3 regions of the Exiguobacterium sp. UBA3968 genome follow, and region 2 is predicted to be linked to each of the others. Evidence: predicted binding sites of a transcription regulator. Region 2 holds the regulator's gene; each other region holds the start of a gene.
The links. The regulator Rex, encoded in region 2, represses fermentation and respiration genes when NADH is low (regulators of the CRP and FNR family bind a similar motif). The targets are predictions, from matches to a motif close to TTGTGAAATATTTCACAA.
Positions count from the first base shown of each region.

Region 1: the regulator Rex is predicted to act here: its motif matches at 2,581-2,598, upstream of B3S86_RS08930 (cytochrome ubiquinol oxidase subunit I).
Region 3: the regulator Rex is predicted to act here: its motif matches at 5,485-5,502, upstream of B3S86_RS02750 (L-lactate dehydrogenase).

Region 1 covers NZ_DGCW01000005.1:1,366,321-1,373,824, forward strand. The annotation lists gene B3S86_RS08925 (cytochrome d ubiquinol oxidase subunit II) at 30-1,052, opposite strand; gene B3S86_RS08930 (cytochrome ubiquinol oxidase subunit I) at 1,065-2,462, opposite strand; gene B3S86_RS08935 (N-acetyldiaminopimelate deacetylase) at 2,697-3,809, opposite strand; gene B3S86_RS08940 (LysR family transcriptional regulator) at 3,793-4,683, opposite strand; gene B3S86_RS08945 (disulfide bond formation protein B) at 4,749-5,144, shown strand; gene B3S86_RS08950 (FAD-dependent oxidoreductase) at 5,214-6,485, opposite strand; gene nadE (ammonia-dependent NAD(+) synthetase) at 6,601-7,419, opposite strand; gene B3S86_RS08960 (BsuPI-related putative proteinase inhibitor) at 7,453-7,504, opposite strand, start outside.
Region 2 covers NZ_DGCW01000005.1:2,108,144-2,115,647, forward strand. The annotation lists gene B3S86_RS12550 (S8 family serine peptidase) at 1-2,251, opposite strand, end outside; tRNA gene B3S86_RS12555 (tRNA-Ala) at 2,475-2,550, opposite strand; gene tatC (twin-arginine translocase subunit TatC) at 2,655-3,434, opposite strand; gene B3S86_RS12565 (twin-arginine translocase TatA/TatE family subunit) at 3,442-3,639, opposite strand; gene B3S86_RS12570 (redox-sensing transcriptional repressor Rex) at 3,639-4,298, opposite strand; gene B3S86_RS12575 (ATP-binding cassette domain-containing protein) at 4,466-6,367, shown strand; gene B3S86_RS12580 (hypothetical protein) at 6,367-6,789, shown strand; gene B3S86_RS12585 (flavin reductase family protein) at 6,920-7,504, opposite strand, start outside.
Region 3 covers NZ_DGCW01000005.1:216,433-223,936, reverse strand. The annotation lists gene B3S86_RS02775 (LTA synthase family protein) at 1-1,029, opposite strand, end outside; gene B3S86_RS02770 (ROK family glucokinase) at 1,246-2,196, opposite strand; gene B3S86_RS02765 (YqgQ family protein) at 2,280-2,483, opposite strand; gene B3S86_RS02760 (M42 family metallopeptidase) at 2,467-3,504, opposite strand; gene B3S86_RS02755 (GNAT family N-acetyltransferase) at 3,665-4,174, opposite strand; gene B3S86_RS02750 (L-lactate dehydrogenase) at 4,442-5,398, opposite strand; gene B3S86_RS02745 (DUF92 domain-containing protein) at 5,562-6,341, opposite strand; gene B3S86_RS02740 (5-formyltetrahydrofolate cyclo-ligase) at 6,335-6,880, opposite strand; gene rpmG (50S ribosomal protein L33) at 6,938-7,087, opposite strand; gene B3S86_RS02730 (1,4-alpha-glucan branching protein domain-containing protein) at 7,192-7,504, opposite strand, start outside.

The sequences.
Region 1 (7,504 bases), 740 kb from region 2:
TGCGAATCGCAGAGGCGTTTATCCATTCATTATTTTGATGATTTTCCACGTACATAATCGTTATCGAACAAGAAGAGCCGTAAAATCAAATACAACGCCGGAATTAAGAGTAAAAGTCCGAAGATGAAAACGACGACGAGTGCGGAAGCCATCGTTTCGTTTACGACTGCTTTGTTGATATCGATATAGGGATACAAGATATATGGCAAGTGTGTATATCCGTAACCGAACCACGCGACTGCATACTGTAACATGACCGCGACGAACGCGATGCCATAGTTTTTCTTCATATAGACGAGTGTCACGGCAATGAGGAAAAATAAGAAACTAGCAGCGAACCACCACCAGTTGCCGTTTAGGATATTTTCATAATGCCATGCCGCTTGGTTCTTCAGTCCAAAGAAGACGAGCGCACAGACGAGGATTGTTGGTCCACTCCAAAAGAGTGCCCATTTCCGAATAAGCGGCGTAGCTCCCTCATCTTTCGCTTTATCCGCGTAGAATAAGAGGAACATCGCGCTGATGTATAAGACAGATACGATAGCGAGCGCTACGACCGTCCACGAGTAAAAGTTCGAAAATAATTTCGTTCCTAAAAACTCAACTGTATCATTCGTTTTGCGGATGAAACCACCTTGACTGATTGTCAATGTCGTCGACATCGCAGCAGGAATCAGCAACCCTGTCGCTCCATATAAAAATGTGTAGAACATGCTGTCGTTTGATCCATAATTGGCGAACGCATAAAAACTACCACGAATCGCAATCAAGACAAGAACAATTGACGCTGGTACGAGTAGTGCCGTACCGAAATAATAAGCGGAGTCTGGGAAGAACCCAACTAGTCCTACGAAGAAGAATACGAAGAAGACATTCGTTACCTCCCAAACAGGAGAGAGGTAACGAAGAATCAATCGATTCGTCAGATGATCCCGCTTCGTATATTTTGAATAAAAGGCGTAAAATCCAGCACCGAAGTCAATTGAGGCAACGATGAGATATCCGTACAGGAAAGTCCAAAGGACTGTGATTCCTAGTGTTTGAACGTCCAAATCGTTCCCTCCTTACTTGTTATCATCCACGAACATTGCTTCACCGCGTGCATGGTGGTTTTCAGCAAGTTCTTGAAGTTCTTTTCCAACCGTGTTTTTCTTAAACATCCGTAATAAGACGACCGTACAAATCGTACCAAGCAACAAGTACAATGCACTGAATAAAATGAGCATCGGACCAACCGCTGTTGAAGTCGTCGCCGCGTCCGCTGTTCGCATGATACCGTAAAGCGTCCAAGGTTGACGACCAATCTCAGCGTACATCCATCCCGCTTCGATTGAAATCATCGCTAACGGACCACCGATGAACACCCCTCGTAAAATCCACTTATTATATGGATTCAATTTTTTCAATCGGAATGCCAAGATGAACAAAGCAGAGATAGCAGTCAAGTACATCCCAATCGATACCATGATATCAAAGAAATAGTGGACGATCAGTGGTGCTTGATCTTCTTTTGCGAATTCGTTTAAACCGATGACTTCCGTATTCGGAGCCCCACCTGCAAGAATTGAGAGCGCATATGGGATTTTGACGGCTCCTTTGATTTCATAACTGCCGTCTTCTTGCTGATCAAGTATCCCACCAAAAATCAATTCTGCTTCATTTGTCGTATCAAAATGCCATTCCGCAGCTGCTAGTTTTTCTGGCTGGTATTTCGCTAAATATTTCCCTGAGAAGTCACCGACAAGTGCTGTCGAGAACGCGAAAATCAGACCAGCCATGACAGTGAGACGAAGAGCTTTCTTATGATATGCCGTCTCTGCTGCTGAGAGTGTCTTTTTGCGAAGCAAATGGAACGCCGCGATTGCTGCCAAGATAAAGGCAACAGTCAAGTAAGCTGAAACGATGACGTGTGTCGCCTTCGTCGGTGTCGCTGTATTAAACATTGCTTTTAATGGTTCGATTTGCGTTAACGTACCATTGACGATCTTAAATCCTTCTGGTGAGTTCATGAAGGAATTGACTGTCGTGATGAAGAACGCTGATGCTGTCGCACCAATGACGACTGGAATCCCAATCAACCAGTGCAACCATGGATTTTTGAACCGGTCCCACGTATACAAGTAAATACCAAGGAAAATCGCTTCAAAGAAGAACGCGAACGTTTCCATAAATAGTGGCAAAGCAATTGTTTGACCCGCTACTTGCATGAGTGACGGCCAAAGTAATGATAGTTGCAAGCCGATTGCCGTCCCTGTTACGACACCGACTGCTACGGTAACGACGTATCCACGCGTCCACCGTCTTGCTAATAAGATATAATCTGGATCTTTGCGTTTCAGACCGATGAATTCAGCTGCCAGTACCATGAGCGGTACTCCGACACCAATCGTCGCGAAAATAATATGAAACGCTAGTGTGAGCCCTGTCAACAATCGACTGAGCACTACGGGATCATTGAACATGTATTTAGCCCCCTCTTCCTAAAACATACTTCTCTATATGGTCTATAACCGTATCATAGAGAACATAACCCTTTGTGTCTGTTTATAATGTTTGATGTAACAAATTGTTCACATATACACGTGATTTTTTTCACAAAATGTTCGAAAACTCTTATTCCTACATATATTAAAAACTTTCCCATTCCTGAATTCGAAAGGGAAAGCTTTATATCCTTTATTATTTCATAAAAATTTTTAAACATACTCTCGGAAATAATGGTCAAGTAAATCAATGACAAAAGAAATGGCTGATTCATCCGGGTTTAATGTTGGTTGATGCAAACCAGATGTCGGATTATCGACGCCGAGCCAGAACATCATCCCTGGGATCTCTTTCAGCATGAAACCAAAATCTTCCCCTGTCATCGCCGCGTCACATTCGATATAGTTGGCATTCATCTTTACGAATGATGAGAATTTATCCACGATTTGCCGGTCGTTGACGACTTCATAATAGCGATTACCGAATTGCAGATCGATTTTAACACCAAACGAAGCTTCGATTCCTCGAATGATGTCACGGACACGACGTTCGAGTTTTTCCATGTCTTCGCCGTTTAGCGCACGCATCGTTCCGTCAAGAACCGCTCTACCGGCAATGACATTCTCACGAATACCTGCATCCACTTTCCCAATCGTGATGACACTACAATTCATCGGATTAATGGATCGACTGACGATCGTTTGCAATTGCATGATCAAGGCTGCTTGCGCAACAACTGTATCAATCGTCAAATGAGGAAAAGCCGCATGACCACTTTGACCATAGATCGTGATATGAACTTCTCGAGCACTCGCGAACAGTACGCCTGGACGACTAGCAATCGTACCGACTGGATATTCCGGTGCAACGTGAAGACCATACATCTCACTCGGACGATATTTTTCAAACAATGGACTTTTAATCATCGGCTCCGCCCCGCCCGGTCCTTCTTCTGCCGGTTGGAATAAAAAGACGACATCATCCATGACTGGTAGTTCAACGATCCGTTTCATCAACCCTAAAGCAATCGAGGCATGCATGTCATGACCACACGCATGCATGAACCCTGGGTGTTCTGAGCAATACGGAAGCCCTGTCGCTTCTTCAATCGGTAACCCATCAATATCTGCGCGATACCCGATCGTTCGGTTTCCAGTCAATCCTTTCACTCGAACGAAAACACCTGTTTCAAATGTGTCATATGTGACACGATCTGGCGGATATGCACGAATTTGTTCCAATATAAAAGCTTGCGTCTTAAATTCCTTGAACCCTGGTTCCGGTATTTTATGAAGCGCGCGCCGCATCTCAATGGCGTATTCCATCTGACTGACTTCCTCCTTCTTCTTTTACGATGTCCCAAAAAGCTTGGACTTGTTTTAATTCAAGCATCGATTCCGTGGACAAGATCCAAGTATCTCGCTTCAGTACTTTTCCGGATGATGTCTTCAACGGAAGCTGCATGACTTCATTCGATTGCTGAATCGTCGACTCAGGTAAGATAGCAAAACCGATGCCATGTAACGCCATCTGTTTGCATGTCTCGATTTGATCGACGACCAAAGTCCGAGAGGGTGGACTTGCGAACCGATCTTGCCACCACTCTAAAATTTCTTGATAGTACGTCGAATCACTTTTGAACTGGATGAACGGGCGATCCGTCACACGCAATTGTTCAATCGACGTCAACTCACTATCAACTAGATAGAGCGGATCTGAGAAAAGGCGCTCTTTAACACCTTTCCAGTCCGGGTTTCCACGAATGATCCCGATATGAAAGTGTTCCTCTAACATATGACGCATCATCTCACTTGACCATCCGGTGACCAACTGGACACGCACATGCGGATAACGCTCGACGAATCGTTTTAAGACACGCGGGAGCCAGTATTGTCCCATGATGGAGGCGACAGCAATCCGAAGCGTTCCGTAAACGGCACCCTCTTCTGCCGTCAATTCACTTTTTAGTTCGAGTTCCTTCCGATTCATCTCTTTTGCGAGACCAATCACTTTTTCTCCTTGCGGTGTGATGCTTAAGCCACGCGATGAACGAATGAATAGTTTGGTTCCCCAGCGTCTCTCAATCGCAACAAGACGTTGACTAAGCGCAGGTTGTGAAACGAATAATCGTTCAGCAGCTCGCCTCATATTCAATTCTTCCGATAAAGTGATCAACATTTCCATTTCCGACACTTGCAATGTGAGATTCGACTCCTCATGATATAAGATGGCATTAGTTTAACACGTTAGAAAGGACGATACATATGACACGCTATCATTTTATGTTCATCATCTCAACGATTGCAACGCTTGGCAGTCTCTATTTTAGTGAAATTCGTGGATTCATTCCCTGCCCTCTCTGTTGGTGGCAACGACTATTCATGTATACGACAGCCTTTTATTTGCTCATATCCTTGTTCCGGTCGAAAACGATCGATCCACTCTTTGTACGCCTATATGTGCTTGCCGGCTTTGGTGTCGCCTTGTACCATGTCATCCTTGAGCGTTTACCCGATGGCGAAGCGTTATGTTCGAGTGGCTGTCTCATCAAATGGGTCAACTATTTCGGTTTCTTGACGATTCCGATGATGAGTCTCATTGCCTTTACATTACTCTTGATTCTAGCGTTCTATCCAGCACGTTCGAACAATGAAGCGTAAGATATGAATCTTTGGTCAATACAAAGAAGGAGAAGTCAATTCGGCTTCTCCTTCTTTTGTCGTTTTACATCACGTCCATCGATTGAAAACACTTACGGCGCTTGAGAACGCAAGCTCTGAGAGTTGTCCCGTCCCTTCACACCAGTCTCCGACGAAAGCAACACCTGCATGTCCCGGAATTTGAGTCGCAAGAGGACCTTGCCCCATTTTCCATTTGATTTCTTGTACGACTGCTCGTTTAATCGTTCGTTCTGCAACGATACGTTCTCTCCAGTCTGTGAAATGAACGTCAAGCATCTGTTCGATTCCCGTTCGAACATGTCCGATATAATCAGGATCCTCAAGTCGATCGTGTTCAAGATAAGCGATTGCTTGAAGGACTTGACCATCCTTTGGTGCGAGGCTTGCATCATAATGCGATAAATCCGTGATGAACGCTCGATGCGAACGGTCGTAGATGTATGAATACGGTGTTTGGATATAAGGCTGAAGTCCGAGATCATACACGAAAACTTCGACGGGTTCATGACTCGCATGCGGTGTCACGAATTTTTGGATCGTCGTTGGAGTCGCCATTTTTAAGATTTCACGTGGTGGTACGGCAAAGATGATCCGTTCCACATTCCATTCTTGTTTTTTTCGATCACGTACCAAGAATCCTGTCGTAGTCAATTCGACTGCTGTTATTTTTGTTTTTTTCAAGATCTCTCCGCGATTCTCTAGGATGATCCGTTCCAATTCCTGTACTAACCCTTGCCAGCCCCCTTCGATGTATGAGACAGGCTTTCGCGTCCGAAAAAGCTTTTGATAATACTCGAAATAGACATCTGATGGAATTTTTTCTGGTTCTGCCGTAAAAAAATTCGTTGATGCCAAATCAAGCATCAACTGTGCCACTTGTTCATCGACGCGTTCTGTTTTTAACCATTGCCCGATGGATTGTTGCGGATTCCCTCGTTCGACTCGTAAAATCGTTTTAATAATCTCCCATGTAAAACGTACTTTGTTCGTTCCTTCGATGACTTCTGTTTTCAGTAGTCCCCAGGCATTCGCAGGAACAGCCGTCAAATGACCTGAAAACTCATATTTCGCACGACTCGCTGAAAAATCAAGCCACGTCACTTCGATACCGAGTTGTTTCGTTAATTTGCGAAGAATTGATTGATCGCGTCCATAAATCGCATGGGCACCGTAATTAAATGTAAAGCCCTTTACGGTTTGAGAGGTGGCACGTCCTCCGAGTAATCCAGCATCCCAGAGCGTGACCGGTGTTCCTTGTTTTGCAAATAACGCCGCTGCTGTCAATCCGGATAACCCTCCACCTATGATCCCAATCGTCATACTCTCGCCTCCTCAACCATCGTTTCTCTTCTTTTCCCATAACGACCGGAGAAGAATCGAAGAACATGAAAAAAGACATGATTTCAATCATGAAATCATATCTCCTTATTTTTGATTATGCTTTCCACCATTCATCAAGTGGTGAGACGGGCATATGATGCTTATGTCCAACACGTTTATACTGCGTCTCTAACTTTTCTTGACTTGCTTCTGAAATCGACTTACCTTCCAAATAATCATCAATTTCTTCGTATGTCATTCCGAGTGCCACTTCGTCTGGTAGTGCCGGACGATTTTCTTCAAGGTCTGCTGTCGGAACTTTTTCAATCAAGACTTCTGGGGCGTTCAAGTAACGTAAGAGTTGTTTCCCTTGCCGTTTATTCAGTCCCGATAATGGTGTTAAGTCACATGCACCATCCCCATGTTTCGTGTAGAATCCCGTCACGAATTCGGCTGCATGATCCGTTCCAACGACTAAACAGCCATAATGAGCGGCTAAATCATATTGACTCTTCATTCGTTCTCGCGCTTTCGTATTTCCTTTGCTAAAGTCTGAAAGTTCTGCACCTGTCGCCTCTTCGAATGCCCGCATCGATGCTTCGACCGCTGGTTTGATATTCACACGAAGCGAATGATCCGGTTGAATAAAAGTCAAGGCTGCCTGTGCGTCTGCTTCATCTTGTTGTTCACCATAAGGCAAGCGGACCGCATAAAATGAGACATCTTGTCCCTCTTCTTTTCGCAACTCTTCAACTGCCAGTTGGCATAGACGACCTGCGAGCGTTGAATCTTGTCCCCCGGAGATGCCTAATACGAATCCCTTCGCCCCTGTATGCTTGAGATACGCCTTCAAGAAGGCTACCCGCTCGTTTACTTCTTGGGCTGGATCAATGATAGGTTTAACGCCTGTCACTTGGATGATTTCTTGTTGCATGAATAAATTCACTCCTTCACATCGTTTTGATCGTCATTTTGAATCAATCATTTGGTGATCCGTCGTTTGTTTTGCATTTGCTCCT
Region 2 (7,504 bases):
AGCCGACTGCAAATGAGATCGGGTATGTGCCTGTGTTGGCATCTACCGTACCGATCGTTCCTTTTTTGAAGATTCCATTTGCTTCAAGGAAGTTCGATCCTTTTGCACCGAGATCTGATTGAACCGTTCCCGCTAGCTTATACGTCACTTTTTCATTGCTGTAGTTTTTTAAATCAAGCGTGAATGTGAACTTCTCGCCGACTTCCTTCAAGGATGCCTTGCCTTCACCTGACTTTGTCTCTGTGATGACGACTGGTGTCTTCATCGCAGCACGAAGATCCATCAGTCCAGCTCCCTCACGACGTGGGGAGTAGAAGTTGCCTGTTTTCAATTGTGCGTTGTATTTTCCTTGATCGAGTTGCGGACGCGATGTATTCATCAAGATGTTTTTGGCGAGTTTAACGCGTGTTGCACCAGTGACTTTGAAGTCCTTCGCAATCCGTTGCATGACGAGTGCTGTTCCACCAGCGACGTGTGGTGCTGCCATCGATGTACCGCTCATGACGCCATACTCGTTATCATTAAGCGTCGAATAGATTTTCCCACCTGGTGCCGTGATTTCCGGCTTGAAGTCGAGGCTTGGCGTGACACCCCATGACGTGAAGTCAGACATTTGTCCTGCGACCGGGTTATCGGTTGAGACCGCTTTTCCGTCAAATGTCACTGCGATTGCCTTGCCTTCTTTTGCTTTTGCTTCGAGATCATTCCCGTCCGCGATGCTAAGCGTCACGAGTGGAATCGTCGGATTGTTGAGCGCCATGCTGACGTAATCCCCATGATCGACTTTACCACGGACGATGACACCTGCTGCGCCTTGCTTCTCAGCTTCTGCTTGAATCATGCTGTAGTTAAAATCACCTGTCCGCACGACGAAGACGACTTTCCCTTTGACGTCTTTACCTTCATAGTTCGAAGCTTGACCGTCACCGACATACACGACATCCTTCTTCTCTTTATCGAAGACGGCAATCGGATTCGGCGAATCTTGTTTTTGGTATGCCAAATAACCGGCATCCTGACCGTCAATCGTCAGCGCCATGCCTTCAAGCGTCAATTTCGTATTTTCGAGTGACGCGACTTGGAGCGCCTGGCTCGTCAATCCTGGTGCACCAACGACACCGATATCCGGGTTTGCTGTATATGGATTACCCGCACCATGACCTGCAAACGCCGAGTTACCAGCAGAGATCGCACACAAGATACCGTTGTTCATCGCGTTGACGATCGCGCGTTGCTCCGGATCATCTGCGTTGACGAACGATGCCGTCGAACCCAGGCTCATGTTGATGACGTCCGCTCCAAGTGCGATGGCATCATCGATTGCTTTGATGTAGATATCACTAAATGTCGATGGCATCCCTGGATCGTTACCGAAGACCTTCATCGCAAGGAGCTGTGTTTCTGGAGCGACCCCTTTAATGCCGCCGTTCGCTTCATCCCCGTTTGCTCCGACCGTACCTGCGACGTGCATCCCGTGCATCGATGCCCCCGCACCTAAGTCACGGATTTCGCTGTCGTGATCGGCATAGTTATAGCCGTACGGTACTTTTTCCGTGAAGTACTTTCCTTTTAAGCCTTTTGTTTCTTTCGCACTCTCGACCTTCGAAGAGGTTAAATCCACCTTTGTCTCTGGACTCAAGACCATGTCCTTGTGCGATGGATCAATCCCCGTATCGATGACCGCGACGACGGTTCCTTCCCCTTTGAAGCCATAGTCCTGCCACGTTTCCTTCGCATTGACCATGTCCTTGCTGTACAGCATGTCTGGCTTGGCACCTTTATCGACGGTTGGGCGCGCATATTCGTGCGCGATATGTACACTTTTGACTCCTTCGAGTTGTTTGATATCTTCGATGTCACCGAACTTCACTTCACCACTGAATCCGTTGATGACGGTTGTGAAGCTTTCTTTATATGTAACAGGAATCGCCTTTTTAGCGATAGCTGACTTGACTGATTTTTGGACGCTGACGAGTCGATCCTTGATCGATTCCTTTTCGGCATTACTCAATGTGCTATACCGCTTGTTTTGAGATTGGGCGATTTGAATCGCCGGTTTTTGTTCCATCTCGATGACGACTCGGACTTTATCCGATTGTTTGTAGTTCTTTTCTTGCCCCGATTTCTTCAGTGAGAGCGCCTGCGGTTTTTGACCCGTCGCTTTGTCTTGCGAGGACAGTGCACCTTGCGCACTGACTAGATTGGAAGACGTCATTAAGACGGCTGCCATAAGTGCAATCTTCTTCTTCATGCGTTCGTTTCCCCTTTTCTGTAAAACCATAGTAGTAATACTAATAAAACAGTTTAAAGAAAATTCTGTATTTTTAGTTTAATGAAGTTAATGGAAATAAACAATTTATATTTGTCTATTTTTTTAATTTATTTCTTTTTGGTGACATTTTATATTTGGAAGGAATTTAACTGGGAACATAAAAAAAACTCCTCGAGCACTCGAGGAGTTGAACGTATGCACTTGGTGGAGACTATCGGGATCGAACCGACGACCTTTTGGCTGCCAGCCAAACGCTCTCCCAGCTGAGCTAAGCCCCCATGAATTATCTTTAGTATACGCATCGCTAACTGCTTTATCAATATAAACATAACGCTTTCATAAAAAAGAATTCCTCCCGAAATTGCTGGAAGGAATTCACGATTCATTTATTCAATTCACGCATCAAATCCGCCTGTCGTTCAAGCTCTGCCTGTTGCTCGAGGATCAAGACCTTTTTATACGTCCGCGCAGAAATCAAGATACTGATTTCATAGAGAACGAACAACGGCACTGAGATCATCAAGTGTGACGTCACGTCCGGCGGTGCGATCAATGCCGCAACGACGAACAGCGCGAAATACGCATATTTCCGATTCTTTCGCATGAAATATGGCGTCACAAGACCAAGACGTGTCAGGAACATCGTCACGACCGGCAATTGGAAGAGAAGACCAAACGGCATCGTCAACCGGATCAAGAAACTGAAGTAGTTTTCGACCCCGATGACTTGCTCGATCCCCAATTCTTTCCCGAGATCCGTTGAGACTTCGAGCAAGAAAGGAAGCAACCAGAAATACGAGAAGGCTACACCAGCCAAAAATAGAAAGAAGATGACTGGAATATATGTCAGTGTTGCTTTTTGTTCCTTTTCATAAAGCCCTGGTCGGACGAATGCCCACAGTTGATACATCCAGAACGGTGACGCTAAAATCAGCGCGATGATGAACGCAAGATTCAAATACAACATTAAAGGATCGGCGACGTTGAAGGCATTTAATCCGATACCGAGCTCTTTTAAGTCCGCTTGCAGAAAACGGACGAGCGGTCGGACGAGCGGAAATGCGACAGCGAACAGGACGACGACGATGAGGAGCGACCAGACAATCCGCTTACGCAGTTCGTCTAGGTGCGACGTCATGCTTTGTTCTTGATCAACCGTCATGATTCAATCACTTCTCTTTCGGTTCGTCCTTTTTATCGTCGTCCATGATGCCGTTCGTGGCATTCTTGAACTCTTTCAATGTTTGACCGGCAGCACGACCGAATTCCGGTAACTTCTTCGGTCCGAAGATGATCAACGCGACGACAGCGATTAATCCGATACTCGCAGGTCCGATACCTAGCGTGAGCGGGATAAGGTTTTCCATTATGATTTCACTCCTTCAGCTGATTGCGAATAATGCTTCATGAAATAAACTAACGACTGCAACTCGATCGATAAATCGATGTGATGAACCCGAACGCTCGCTGGCACGTTCAACCGTGCAGGCGTGAAGTTCAGAATGCCTGTCACACCATACTCGACTAACTCATCCGCTACTGACTGTGCGAACTGGGATGGAACCGTCAAGATGGCGACATCGACCTGATTCGCTTCGATTTGTTCTTTCATGTCCGAAACATGATAGATTGGAACGTCATGCGTCGTTGTTCCGACCTTCTCTTCGTCCGCATCAAACGCAACGACTATCCGAGTACTATTATTCTTTAAAAAGTTATAATTTGCAAACGCTGTTCCGAGATGACCGACCCCGATCAAGGCGACATTCGTCACCTCATCTTGATTCAAGGTTTTCCGGAAAAACGTTAAGAGATGTTGAACGTTATATCCATACCCCTTCTTCCCTAGTGCCCCAAAGTAGGAAAAGTCGCGACGAATCGTTGCTGAATCAACCTTCACCGCCTCGCTTAACTCAGCAGAAGAGACGCGGAGCTTACCTGAATTGTATAAACTTTGGATGAAACGATAATATAGCGGCAACCGTTTTGCTGTCGCTTGTGGAATTTTTGTGTCTGGTCCATTCATCCTGCAGTTCCCCCTTCGGCCACATCCATCGTGGCACCCAAATCTTTGCAAAAAGCTTTCTACTCTCCTTGATTGTAAACCACTTCACATAGAGTCACAAATAATATATTCCGCAGGACCTCGCGCTTTTGTTCGTGATAGACTAAAAGGTGGAAGGATGGATGGAAATGATACTCTTACAAGTCAACCAACTCTCGAAATCATTCGGCGTCGAGCCGATTTTAGAAAATATCAAACTAGAAGTACAGGAGCGCGACCGAATTGCGCTCGTCGGTCGAAATGGTGCCGGTAAATCAACCTTGCTCAAAATCATCGCTGGTGAACTCAGTCATGACTCGGGCGATATCATGAAAGGTAAAGATGTCAAAATCGGCTATCTCGCGCAAGACAGTGGTCTCGAATCGAATGAGACGATCTGGAACGAGATGCTGACCGTCTTTGAACATCTGCAAGAACAAGAACGGACACTGCGCCGGATGGAAATCGAGATGGGCATGGAGCACATTTTGAACGACCCGGTCGCGTACGATCGTCTCTTGAAGACGTATGATCAAGCGCAACACGACTTCTCAGAAGCCGGTGGTTATCAGTTCGAAGCGAATATCCGCTCCGTCCTGCACGGCATGCGCTTTTATCCGGATGATTACTCGCGCCGGATTCAGACATTGTCCGGGGGTCAACGGACACGGCTCGCCTTAGCGAAGATGCTCCTGCAAGCACCAGAGCTTCTCATTCTCGATGAGCCGACAAACCACCTGGATATCGATACGCTTGCTTGGCTTGAAAGTTACCTCGGTGGTTATCGTGGTGCCGTTCTGATCGTCTCGCACGATCGGTACTTCCTCGATCAAGTCGTCAATGTCGTCTATGAGCTCTCTCGTAATGTCTGTCGTAAGTTCACGGGGAACTATACGAAGTACCTCGAGCAAAAAGCGGCATTGTACGATCAAGAAATGAAACAGTTCGAACAGCAGCAAGAAGAAATCGCAAAGATGCAGGACTTCATTCAACGAAACATCGCTCGGGCGACGACGACAAAGCGTGCTCAAAGCGTTCGAAAACGGCTCGAGAAGGTCGACCGGCTCGATCGACCAGATGGAGATGAACGCAGTACGGTCCTGTCCTTCCCAATCGAAAAACAGAGCGGGAATGACGTTCTTCAAGTCAATCAATTGGCAATCGGTTACGAAGAAGCTGTCTCAAAAGACATCACGTTCCGCTTGCAACGCGGTGAATCACTGGCACTCGTCGGACCGAACGGAATCGGGAAGTCGACGCTCTTAAAAGTCCTCGTCGGTCGTTTACGTCCTCTCTTCGGTGATTTCCGTTTCGGCACCGGCGTCTCGATCGGGTATTACGATCAAGAGCAAGCGGAACTCAATGACCGGAACCGTGTCATCGATGAGATTTGGAACGAATGGCCACTGATGCGCGAACAAGAAGTCCGTTCTGTGCTCGGACAATTCCTGTTCAGCGGCGACGATGTCTTCAAAATCGTTCATGAATTGTCTGGTGGCGAACGCGGACGTCTCGCGCTCGCAAAACTGAAACTCCGGAAGACTAACGTCCTCATCCTTGACGAGCCAACGAACCACTTGGATCTTGATTCGAAGATGGTCCTTGAGAACGCTCTCGTCGACTATGAAGGTACGCTACTCTTCGTCTCCCATGACCGGTACTTCATCGATCGGATCGCGACACGCGTCATCGAGATGAGTGAAGCTGGTGTGACAGAATACCTCGGCGATTATTCGTACTACACAGAGAAGAAGGCCGAACAAGAAGAAATCGCTCGCCTTGAAGCCGAAGAGGCAAAAGCGGTAAAAGTCACGGCATCGAAGACGATCGACAAAGAAGCACAGAAAGAAGAAAAAAAACGCCGTCAGCAAATCGAACAACTCGAACAAGATATTGAACGGCTCGAACAGCGTTCAGCGGAAATCGAACAGTTGCTTTGCGAACCGGAAGTCTTTAATGATATTCCAAAAGCGACAGCGTTATCTGCGGAACGGGACCAGATCGATGTCGATCTACTCGAATTGATGGAACGATGGGAGAACCAACACTGATGCGAACGAAAAGCTTTTTCATCAACCTGATTCAAGGACTGTTATCCGGTATTCTTTATTTCGTTCCGATGTATGCGGACTACGTGTCGACCTTCATCCGCCCGGATGCCTTTAATGCTGCGCTTCCTTTGTTCCTTCTGATTTCTTGCATGATCGGACTTGTCATCCAGACATGGAGCGGTCTTTTCGTCAGTCTACTCTCTGGACTATGCTGTACGCTCCTGACGACACAACTGTTCGTCGAACTCACTGACCCGTTGATCCTATCGTATTACGGTAGTGTCTCACCGCTCACCGCTTTCTTGATCAGCTGTGTCGGGGTTTGGGCGCTGGCAATCATTTTTTATTTGCTCGATGGTTATCAGTATAGTAAACGTCACGGACTCGAAGGTTCTTCGAACGAAATCGATTCACAACCTTGAAGTCCGATCGATGAACTAGATACGCGATATGAAAAAAGGAGTGGAGATTCCGGTAGCTAGACCGGTCTCTCCACTCCTTTTTATTTGAATCAAAACGAATCGTACGATGAATCAAGCATTCACACTTCTATCATTTTGTCGGTCGGGCAATCGTAAACGTCTTCCCGATCGTCGCATAATCATTTCCCGCTAAACGAGCGACAGCCTTCAATCCTGCCGCATCGATCCGGAACGACTCTACGAGTTCATCCGCGACGTGATAGCGCAGTACTTCCCCGATCAAAAGATCGGCACCTTCTAGCTCGACATGCTGCGTCAAGCGCATCTCGAACCGGATTTTCGCTTCCGCGATTCCGGGCACGTCGATTGCGTCGCTATCGACGAGCGTTAAATCCGTCCGTTCGAGTTCACTTTCACCGTAAGCGAGTGGCGCAGCCGTCTCATTGACAGCGTCGACGATTTCTTCGCTGACGATATGGATGACATAGCTTTGTTTTGCTAGGATATTACGTGCCGTATCCTTTTGTCCCTGATCCGTCCGTTGTACGGCAATCACCAGTTGTGGCGGACTACTTGATGCGACCGTAAAGAAGGAAAAGGGGGCGGCGTTGACCGTCCCGTCTTCCCCTAGCGTCGTCACGAAGGCAATCGGACGCGGAATGATGCTTCCGATCAGTAATTTATAATTGTCTTTTGCGCTAAGCGTTGATGCCTC
Region 3 (7,504 bases), 1.9 Mb from region 2:
AGGTGTTGCACGGAATTCGTTCTCTCCGTTCGTAAAGAATGCAGATCCACGACCAAGTGGATAGATCGAATTCTCAAGAATGAACTCAGCATCTGACGTTTTCCCTTGTCCTGTGTTGTGATAGAAGTTATCCCATGAATGGGATTCCTTGATCAATTTATTCAAGTTCGGTGTAATTTCTTGACCGTTTGGTGCTTTTAAACCAACGGCAAATGATTGAGCTGACTCAAACGAGATGACGATGACGTTCTTACCTTTATACTTGCCGAACATCGCCGGATTGGCTGCAGCATGCTTCGAATCGATGAAGTTTTGGACTTCTGATAACTCAGAGCTATCCGCAAGTGCTTTTTGCGCAGATGTCTTCGACTGGATGAGTGCGTCATACATATGGAAGTTAAATGTTCCGATGTTCTTAACGAGTAATTCCCGGTCAAAGGCACGTGTCAATAATTCTGGACGTTCTGTCTCAGCAAGCGTCAAGTTTCCAAGGAAGACGACGACTGCTGCGACGAATGCAAGAATTGCGCGCCCACGTGACGCGACGTTTTTGGACATATCCATTTTCCGTAAGAAAAATGGTAAGATGATCAAATCGCCGACGATCAGTAAATCAGCCCAACTTAAAAGCGATGCGAGTGAAGCTGAAACCGTCTCTGCATTCGAAGTTTGGAACAATACTGGCAACGTCAAGTAATCATTAAAGAAGCGGAAAAAAATGATGTCCGCATATAAAATGATGGTTGCGACGAACAGTGTACCGTAGATGAACCATTTTTGGACATTTCCTCGGAAGAAGAAGCTAAATCCAAACATGAAGAGCGCTGAACTAATTGGATTAATTAGTAGAATGAATGCTTGCGCGGAATTCGTTACGGGAACGTTGAAGAAAAGTGTATACGCTAAATACGTTTTTAACCAAATCAATAAGGTCGCAATCCAAAAAAGCTTATGCTCTTTATAAGTACTGCGAACGCCTTGACCCATCTTTAGGCGCATTCGCGACCAGATGTTTGCGTCTTGCTGCATAAAAACCTGCCTCCTAATTTACATGTGCCTTCTGCTTTCAGTTCACACAACTTACATCATAATGTACATATACCCATATCACGTGAAAATTTTACGCTTAGTTTTACAAAAATGCAACCGGAATCCGGAAGATACTTAACAATCACACAATTACTATACGTTTGTAAACAAAAAAAAGATTCGCCGGAGCGAACCTTTCATTGAAATTGAATATTATCATTTTTTCAAGAACATTTGCTTAGCAAGCCATGCACACCCGATGACTCCAGCATCGTTTCCGAGTTCAGCAATCTTGAACGTCGTTGATCCAAAGACACGGGGTAACGCAAACCGTTCAAATTGCTGACGTAGTGGTGCAAGCAGTGTTTCACCTGCTTTCGAGACACCACCACCGATGACGATGATTTCCGGATTGATACTATTTGCTAGATTTGAAATCGCAAGTCCGAGGTGGAACGTCACTTCCTCTACAACATCCGTTGCGATACGATCGCCTTTCTCATACGCTTCAAATACATCTTTCGCCGTCACTGCTTTAATGTCATTCAGTAGCGATTCTTGTCCTTTACGTTTCTCAAGACCAAGACGGGCGATACCCGTTGCTGAAGCAATCGTCTCAAGGCATCCTTTACGTCCACATCCACACATGACGCCACCTTCAGGCAACATCGTGATATGACCGATTTCTCCTGCCATTCCGACCGTACCGTGAACGATTTGTCCGTTCGTGATCAGACCACCACCGACACCCGTACCAAGTGTGACCGCGAGCAATTCTGTTGCGCCACTACCGGCACCTTTCCACATCTCACCGATCGCTGCTGCGTTCGCATCATTTTCAAGTACTGCCGGTAAACCTGTCAACCGTTCGAATTCACCAACGAGTTCAAAATTATGCCACCCGATGTTGACTGCCTTTTCAACGACACCCGTATTAAAGTCGATGAATCCTGGCGCACCAATACCTGCTCCGACAAAATCCTCTGGTCGTTTGTTGCTTTCTTGACACTTCTCAAAAAATGATTTTGCAATATCTCCTGGAATTTGTGCACCATCATTCAGGATCACCGTCTCAATTTCCCATTTTTCTACGATGATGCCTTGCAAATCCAAAATTGCCATCTTCACTGTCGTTCCACCGATATCAATGCCGAGTAACCATTTCATTGCTCTGTCTCCCCTATGCTCATATAATGTCTACTTGTTCATTTTAACGGACACACTCGCATTGCGCAAAGGGTTGCGCAACCTTAAACATTATCGGATTGTGAACGTTTTAATTCATGTCGTAAGATGAGTTTTGCTGAATCATACTGACGTTGCTCCAAAACGCCTGCTTCTTGCAATTCATCAAGTTCGAGCATCATCATCGCAATATCTGATGCTCGATCTCCTAGATAGATGAATGTTCCATACGTCTTAAGTAACTGTTGTACATCATACAGCGTCTTCATCGACCATCGGCTCCTTTACATACGCATGTAGCAAATCATAGGTCGCTTGTAATGACGTCTCATGTGTTCGTTCGTAAGAATGGCTCGATTCAATCCCCGGACCAAATAGTCCGTGTCGAACATCATGTCCCGCACGCACTGCTGCCGAAGCGTCCGAGCTATAGAACGGATAAATATCAACTTTATATGGGATACTATTGCGTTGTGCTAGACGTGTTAGCTGATGACGTAACGCTAAGTCATACGGACCGGAACCATCTTTTGCACAAATCGAGACCGTGAATTCGTCAGAGTGCTGACCATCTCCTAACGCACCCATGTCGACCGCGATATATTCTGCGACTTCTTCCGTGAATCCAGCATTTCCACCGAACCCAACCTCTTCGTAATTTGAAATCAGGATCTGGACCGTGTGTGGCAGGTCGATGGTTTTCCATTCTTTAATCAATTCAAGCAACAAAGCAACCGATGCTTTATCATCGAGATGGCGCGATTTCACAAACCCAGTTTCCGTATAGAGGAAACGCGGATCAAACGTCACGACGTCTCCTACTTCAATCCCCGCGACGCGCGTCTCTTCGGCTGTCGTCGAACGAATATCAAGTCGGACTTCAATATTATCAGCGGACCGTTCCGTTTTGTTCGTCTCGCGTGACGTATGGACACTCGAATGATGGAAAACAATCGTACCGGAAATTGTTTGACCGTCCATCTTATGCACGAGACAGTTCTCTCCTTCGATCGCTGTCCAAGCATAGCCCCCTAATTGTGATAAACTGAGTCGTCCCGTTGGTAAAATCTCTTTTACCATTGCCCCTAATGTATCGACGTGTGCCGTCAGTAACCGCGTGCGAGTTGAAGCACCAGGCAAAGTCGCTAAGATGGCTCCTTTCTCGAGTTTTCGATACGTGATGCCTTCTGCCATCAATCGCTTTTCTACGTATGTAATCGCTTCTTTCGTCGAACCTGTCGGACTTGGAATCGAGACCAGCTCTTCAATCGTACGTATGACTTCTTTCATGTTCATTCGCTCCCTTTCAATCGGACTACAACGTGCTATCCGCTTTGTTTTCATGATAACAAATATTCATTCTTTGTCGGTACTGATATCCTACATCCACTACGCGAAAAAGCTGTAGCGCTTTTTTGCTACAGCTTTTTGTCCACACCATATAATGAACTTAGACGTATTTTTTCATCCAAATATCATCACGGTATGTGCCATCTTCTAATTTTACGGAGTCTGGATCTTCGGCATATACTTCAAAGCCGAGCGATTCGTAAAGACTTTGCGCTGCTTCATTTCCTGATAATACGGCAAGAATGACTTGCTCAACGTCTGGTAACTTCTTCGCCTCGTCGATCAAGGCCTCCATTAGAGCACGACCGGTCCCTCCACGATATGCAGGCGAAACATATACTCCGGAAATCATCGCTTTGTGCGATTCACGTGACAGTTCATATGGCTTGACCTGACCAAACCCAAACAATACATCGCCGTCGAACATACCGAGCCAAATCTCATCGGAGTCGGGTTCTCCTTCTAGACCTTCTCGTACTTCGCGGAGCGGGGTTTGCTGTTCATCGTCAAACGAATGACCGAACGCATCTGGATGATTCTTTAATCCCTCAAGGCGTAGATTCCAGTATTGTTCTGCATCCTCTTTAGTTAATTTTCGAAAAGTATACATGACTGTCGATTCTCTCCTTTTTTGGGTTTCATGACGTACAAAAAATAACGGAAAAACGCTTCTATCTCTTACTTAACCCTTTTCTAGTAAAATAAAACCTAGATTTTTTTCTCTTTTAATTTCACTTAAATACAGTAGTGATGTTTGCCTCTTTTTTCTCATAACAAAAACTCAAAGGTGGACACTAAGATACAGGATCACCATTTGAGTTTTTAAGCTCTCTATTTAAGCTCTCTATTTATGAGGTTTTCGTCATGCTTTGCGCCGTTAATCTTGCAAGACAGGTTCGAGCGTCTGACGTAATACATCAGCAGAATGATGAAACTTCTTCATTTCTTCTTCCGTCAACGCGACTTCAATGATTTCCCGCACACCTTGACGATTGATGATCGCCGGTACTCCGATGTGAATGCCGGAAATCCCGTACTGCCCATCTACATACGCCCCGACCGTCAACAAACAGTTCTCGTTCCCAAGGATGGCACGCACGATTCGAACAAGTCCAAGTCCAATCGCATAATAAGTTGCTCCTTTACGTTCGATAATATGATAGGCAGCATCCCGAACGTTGATATAGATTTGATCAAGGTCTGCTTGAGAATAACGATCGTCCTCAGCAAGTAGTTCATCAATTGTTTTTCCATAAATACGGCTATTACTCCAGGCAGCGAATTCCGTATCTCCATGTTCTCCAAGAATGTAGGCATGGGCATTGCGAGAATCGATGTGAAAGTATTCTCCAAGCATTTGACGCAGACGTGCTGTATCGAGCACCGTTCCTGATCCAAATACGCGTGATTTTGGAAGACCGGAATATTTCCAAGCCAGATGTGCCATGATATCAACCGGATTGGAAGCCACGACGATGAGACCATCAAAACCAGAATCCATAATCTGACGAATCATTTCTTTCATGATCAATGCATTCTTTGCGACGAGATCGAGTCTCGTCTCTCCTGGTTTTTGAGGAGCTCCCGCCGTGATGACGACGACCTCAGCCTCTCGGCAGTCCATATAATCTCCAGCCCAGATCCGCATCGGTGAAGAACTAAACGGGGTTCCGTGGTTCAAGTCCATCGCTTCACCTTCTGCTTTTGCTTTATTGACGTCAATGATGACAAGTTCCTCACAAAGTCCGGCTGTTGACATCTGATAAGCAAAGCTTGAACCGACCGCACCTGCTCCGATTAACGCCACCCGTGTTACTTTCGCATGTAATTCCATCTCGTTATGTCCACCCTTTCATTCGTTCTAAGAGTTTGTTAACTATCTCACAAATAAATTGTAACATCTTTCACATTCTTTGTAATATGTGAAATTAATCACATTTGTCCATTTTGTGTCATCGATATCCTAACATAAGGAATTACCCTGTCATACTTTGCACTTACCAGAATCGGACGATGATAAACCCGATTCCACTCGCTAGACCACTCGTCATGACGTTTACCGCATCATTTCCAAGAAACCAAATACCCGATACGTAAGCTGTCGGTTGTCCATGATGCTCTCGTTTTTCCGTACGTTCCCCGCAAACTGAACATTCATACACGCGTTGCCACATTGCTCCAAATAGTGTATCGAGCAGACTTCCAAGGACACCGATACCTGTCACAAGTAAGGCCTCTGTCAAAGAAAGAGAAAAGATCCACTGCGCTGCTAAAGCGATGAACGCAGCTCCAGCAATTGTTCCTAACGTTCCGATTAACGACATCGCTCCGCTCGTTCCTGCTGGTACCCGTCGTAATGTTTTCAAAGACCATGGATCACGTCTTGAGAGTGGACCGATTTCCGAAGCCCATGTATCGGCATTCGATGCCGCGATGACGAATAGGAATAACAAGAGATACGCAAAATTCATCGTCATGGCGTAGGCTATAGCAGCGACGAACGCTACTCCTCCATTCGCAAGTACTTGCCATCCGTCACGTGCACCCTCTTTTTCGACGATCGCGTCCACGGATTTTTTTCTAGAACGCCCAATTTTCGATAAAAGACTCGAGCTGCCAAAGAAGAGTAAGAGCACCACTAAACCTTTCAAGCCGAATCCAAATGAGACACCACTACCGACGAGCATTGTCAAGACAGCCCCGCTTGTCGTCAACAAGCGAAAATATCGTCCAGTCCAGGCGAGAATGAGACAAAATAAAATCGTAACACTTAACATCGGATAACCTCTTGGTCCGTGACGATGAGATCAACTGGGATATCGAAGTCTTCCACTTCAAAATCTGGAAAGAGCTGTTCTGAAAAGGCGATGGATACTTTACAACCTGTGTATGTCACGAGTGCACGATCATAATAACCGCCTCCCCACCCTAAGCGATAGCCATCCCGTCGATAGGCGCGTCCCGGAACGAGACAAAATCCCGCTTGATCAAGTGTAGTGCGACGAGCTGAATCCATTGGTTCTGCGATTCCCATCTGATTATGCTGCAATTGATCTTCTGGTCTGTATTCATAAAAGACCATCTCTTCTCCGACTACTTTCGGTATCAAGACCGTCTTGTCCTCTTGCCACGCTTGTTTAATCAATATGCTTGTATCACATTCATTTCGAAATGCTAACGTGATTGCGACACAAGTCGCTTGTTGCCATTCAGGCAATAACAAAACATGTTCGTGTATTAATCGTTCCTTTTCAGCACGGTTCTCCATCACATCTAATCTTTCTTTGATCAGACGGCGTACTTCTTGTTTGTTCATAACTGTCTTCCTTTCCACAAAAAAAGCCATCACACGAAGTGACGGCTTCCATCTCAATTATTTCACTTCACGGTGAAGTGTGTGTTTACGGAGACGTGGGTTGTATTTCTTCAACTCAAGACGCTCTGGGTTGTTACGCTTGTTCTTTTTAGTGATATAAGTACGGTCACCAGTTTCAGTGCAAGCTAATGTGATTTTAACGCGCATGGAATTCCCTCCTATCTAGCTCTCGATGTATCAAGTGATTTTGCTTTACATAAGGTTAAGCATACTCAAGTATCGTACCAAGAAAGGAAAGGAATTGCAACTGTTCATCCGTTCTTTTTCGGATTCGTCACGTGTTGATATGGTTTTTCAAGGTTCTCTTCAAAACGAAGGGGTTTCTTTTCAACGTGATACTCCTGTTCCACCCCGTTGCGTGACTCTTCCCGTTCTAGATAAACGACAGCCGATTGACGCAATGCGTCTCCTTCAAGTCGTTTTAACGCAACGACCAGACCACCTGAACGATCCGGAGAACGCTCACTCTCGACATCATAAACATTACTGACGAGTGGCAACTCTTTCATCTTGGCGATTGCCTGGGCAGCTGACGCTGTTTCCATATTGAAGTTATGAACGACT